2 regions of the Nodosilinea sp. E11 genome follow, and region 2 is predicted to be linked to the other one. Evidence: riboswitches for the same ligand, from Rfam matches in the RefSeq annotation. Region 2 holds a riboswitch; the other holds the start of a gene.
What was found. Region 2 has a riboswitch for cobalamin ahead of RRF56_RS23210 (HupE/UreJ family protein). Riboswitches for the same ligand answer to the same signal wherever they lie in the genome.
Positions count from the first base shown of each region.

Region 1: it holds a riboswitch for cobalamin, as region 2 does, so the genes downstream of both, RRF56_RS06245 (hypothetical protein) here and RRF56_RS23210 (HupE/UreJ family protein) in region 2, are expected to answer to the same signal.

Region 1 is NZ_CP136520.1:867,420-869,619, forward strand. Features, by position in the region: gene RRF56_RS06235 (ureidoglycolate lyase) at 1-299, shown strand, start outside; gene RRF56_RS06240 (DUF1636 domain-containing protein) at 354-752, opposite strand; gene RRF56_RS06245 (hypothetical protein) at 824-1,261, opposite strand; cobalamin riboswitch at 1,368-1,571, opposite strand; gene RRF56_RS06250 (hypothetical protein) at 1,650-1,958, opposite strand.
Region 2 is NZ_CP136520.1:4,709,809-4,712,008, reverse strand. Features, by position in the region: gene RRF56_RS23215 (DMT family transporter) at 1-122, opposite strand, end outside; gene RRF56_RS23210 (HupE/UreJ family protein) at 320-988, opposite strand; cobalamin riboswitch at 1,021-1,168, opposite strand; gene RRF56_RS23205 (AarF/ABC1/UbiB kinase family protein) at 1,291-2,200, shown strand, end outside.

The DNA of each region.
Region 1 (2,200 bases), 1.6 Mb from region 2:
TTACCCGGCACCAGCGCTGCACCCAGTGCCTAGGGGCGCTAGAGGGCAAAGACTGGCTGATGGCGGTGGCTCCACCAGGAGCGGCGGCCCAACCCAACCCGCAAGACATTCGCGCCTTTCATATTCCTGGCAACTGCTTTATTAAGCTGGAGGTGGGCACCTGGCATGCAGGGCCATACTTTCGCCACGCCGCTGTCAGCTTTTACAACCTAGAGCTGAGCAATACGAATGAGGTTGACCACCAGACCTGCGACCTGGCGGGGGAGTTGGGGTTGGAGTTTGAGATGGTGGATGGGTAGGGGGTGGATGGGTGGGCGGGTAGGCGGGTAGTTCAGGCTTCATTCACTCATCCACTAGCGAGCGATCGCAGCCTCCACTGCCCCAGCCGCCAGGGGTGGCAGCACATAGGCCGTGGCTTGTTTGATCGGCTGCGATCGCAGTCCATAGGCCACCTTACCCCCCGTAGCCTCGGCATACTGGCGACAAAATTCAGCCAGGTCGGGGGCCGCCGTCTGGGGCGAAAGACCGTTAAAGATAAAGGTGAGCTTACCAGGGGCGCTGAGGGCAGCATTGCAAGCCTGGCCACAGGCGGCCATACAGCGCACCGGCTGAATTGCGATGGCGTGCTCACCGTCTAGACAGCGGGTGAGTTGATCGATTAGGTACTGGCCCCCGGTGTTGTCGCCTGCCGCTGGAGCCGGCTGAGGAAACTTACACAGGGAGCAAACAAATAGCGTGGACTGTTGGGTCATGGGATTCACAAAATAAGTAAATTGGCTGCACCAGCCAGTCATGCTGTGCGGTTGGCGGTGCAAGTTGGACCTTAAAGAGAGGAAGTAACCGTAAACTCAGCGCTGCGATGGCCCATTTGGCGAGAGCACTCTGGTGGCGGCACGGCCCATCCCTTCAGGCAAGAGAGGTGAGGTGGCGAGTCGCCTAGCAGCAGCAAAATGGCATCTTGTTCGGGGTCGTAGGTAACGACAGCGGTTTCTACGACGGGTTGTTGGTCGGCGGCTAAGCCCAAGTCGCCCCAGCAGGTCGCCAGATCGGCCTGGGGCACAAAGCGGGCGGTATAGGGCACCGCCGTACAGCTCCAGTCCACCGTGGCGGTGGGGATATGGATCTCGCAGACCACCATACCAGGGCCGTGGTGCAACCATCCCTGCCAGGCCAGGTGACCGAGGGGCAGCCAATAGTCTCGAATAAACAGGGGCTGCCAGTCGCCAAAACAGCCCTGCCATAACGTGTCTTGTACGCGCATGGCCACTACCCTACGCGACTGAAAACGGTCAAAAACAAAGGTCCAGGGAAGCAGCGCCCCAGGGCCAACCAAAAACTATAAGTCACCTGTACCTCGCAGATGGATATGACGGTGGGCATCCATCGGCGGGCATTCTGACTTGACGATTTTAAATGGGCAATGCTGAATTCTGGAAAGATGTGGATCCAAAATTTCAAATTGGCCAACCAAAACCGGCTCACAGCTGCGGGACAGTGGCAGATGTTCGCTGCGCTTTCCCCGTTTCCTTTAGTGGCTGATCCCCACTAAAACCGATAGAGCTGCATCCTAACACCCTAGGGGCTGAGCAACACGCTATCGGTCGATTGATTTGTGGCGACCTCAGCCATTGAGACGAACTCTACCAGCCCTAGGTGGCCCGACGGCGGCGGTGGGCGGCCATATAGATGACGTTGCTACCGGCGCGGTGGTCGCTATGGGCCGCAAGCAACCCCGAGGCTTTGACCCGCTCAGCTAGAGCCAGAGTTAGGGTGGCACCGGCCTCAGGGGGCACTAAGAGTTGCTTAAAGCTGACCGTCAGCTCGGTATCGGGTGCCCAGTCGTGCTGACGAATCCAGCAGCGATCGCGATCGCACCGCGTTACTACGAAGTCGGGCACGTGGTCATCTTGGCCCTTGAGGCGAACTTGTGACCCTGGTCGAATCGTTAAAGAAGCCATAGCGCTGCACCTACAGTAGGCTAGCTGTCACAGACTCAAAGATAGTGCATTTGAACTGCTTTTTGAACAGAAGCTATATAGAAAATTAATTATTATTGGTTTTATTTTACGAGATCACACTGCGATTGGGGTTAACGGTGGGGCCTGGGGCGGCAACCACTTTGGTTAAGATATGTCCTCGCTGAGAACCGGACTGAACGGCAGGCGGTTGAGCACCCTAAGATTGCTTACGGTCTAGCCCC
Region 2 (2,200 bases):
AGTTTGGTCAAAAGAGCCAGGGTGGCCCACATTAAAACAGCCGTAAACCCAATTAGGGTTGGCTTGCGCTGGTTTGAGTTGGGGTTCACAATGCACCGTCTCAAGGGCAGGACAGCTTGCATTGTAGGTAACGGGGCTGGGGTCAATTGCGCCAACCTGCGGCGATCAGTTCGCCAAATTTTGGGCGATCGCCCGGTACTGGCTGGGCGACAGGCGATCGCGCTGCCGCAGCAGTCGCGTCAGAGAGGAGGCTTGCTCAAACCCCACCCGCTGGGCAAGGCGATGAATCGACCAGTCGGTCTCTCACAACCCGCTCAGCCTAGGCCGGGAGCAGCGTATTGAGCAGGTTGGTGGCGAGAAAAGCAGCGCCAATGCCACAGATCACCAGCCCGGCCTGCTGGACAAACAGCGGTTTAGCAGCCTGGGTGAGCTGTCGCCCGACGAAAAAGGCGGCGATCGCAATGCCCAGCTGCACCGCCGTAAACCCGGCCAGGTAGGCCACTAGGGGCATGGTTTGGGCACCAAAGATCGCCTCCCCGTAGGCAAAGCCGTGAAACAGCCCAGCCCCCGCTGCTAAACCCACCATCACGAGGCCCTGGGGGCGATCTTTAAGGGCTAGCAAAACGCCAAATCCTAACACCGATGCGGCAATGACCAGTTCAGCCGCTGGCAGGGTAATTTCTGCCAGATGCAGCCCCGTACCGACCATGGCCGCCAGCACAAACGCGACCGGCAGGGCGATGCCCCAGGTGCTCACCGCCGCCAATAGGCCCACGGCCACCACAAAAGTCAGGTGATCGAGACCAATCACCGGATGAGCCAGGCCCGACAAAAAGCCTTCGCCAAAGGTGGCTGGCACGCGGCCCTCAAGGGGGTGGTGGGCTAAGCCCGGCAGCGGCAGCAGCAGCAGGGTGGCGATCGCGCCGACTAGGCCCCGACCGAGGCCAACGGACTTAACCCGAGCGCCGATAGACTTTAAAGCAGTCAAAGAATCCTTCATCCGTACCTCGCAGACAAACACAGAACAATCGTGCAATCGGCGGGCATTCTGGCTTGGCAATTCACAACAATCGCCTCACAGCTGCGGGACAGCGGTAGCCTTGCACTACACTTTCCCCGTTGCCTCCGGTGGCTGATCCCCACCGGAACCGACAGCGCCCAAGCATCATAGCATCGGGGCAAGGCTGCCCCGCCGTGGCTTTATCAATAGTCATTGGGAGGGGCACGGCACCGAAATCAGGTCTTACTATGGGTGCGTTAGCATCGAGCAATTCGTACCCCACGCTCCCAATGGTTTCATCGTCTCGTTTGGTTCGGCAAAAAGAAATTGTTGAAGTGGTACTCGGCAACGGCTGGGACTACATGCGGCGACTGCTCATGGGCGGCAAAGCCGATGAGCCAGAGATTCCGCCCCCGGCGGTGCTGCGCAACATTTTGACCGATCTAGGGCCGGTATACGTCAAGCTAGGTCAGCTGCTCAGCACTCGCCCCGACCTCATGCCCCCGGCCTACATCGAAGAACTCAGCCGCCTCCAAAGTACGGTGCCTCCGGTAGACCCTACCGAGATCGAAGCCCACATTCGTCAGCACTTGGCCCGCCCTCCCGAAGAACTGTTTGAGCGACTCGACTATCAAGCGATCGCCGCCGGGTCCATCGCCCAAACCCACAAAGCCATTCTGAAGGACGGTCGCCCGGTGGCTCTCAAGGTGCAGCGCCCCGGCATTGAGCGCCAGGTCGATCGCGATATGACCCTCATTCGCGATGTGGCCCGGCTGGTGTCGGCGACCCAGTTTGGCCAGCGCTACAACGTCGTTGATCTGGCCGAAGAATTTGCCGAAGCGATCAACGCTGAACTCGACTTCACGACCGAAGCGGGCTACACCGACCAGCTGCGCCGCAACCTCTCTAAAAGCAATTGGTACGATGCCGACCAGCTGATCGTGCCGCAGATCTTCTGGGATCTGACCAACTCCAAAATTATGACCATGGAGTGGCTAGAGGGCACCCCGCTGCTCAAGGCCGATCTGATGGTCGAAGATGCCCACAGCGACACTATTGGGGTCCGGGCTACGGCCACCACCCTGCTCTTTCGGGCGTTCTTTAAGCAGTACTTTGTCGACGGCTTCTTTCACGCCGATCCCCACCCCGGCAATATTTTCTACCTTGAGGATGGCCGCTTGGCCCTGCTCGACTGCGGCA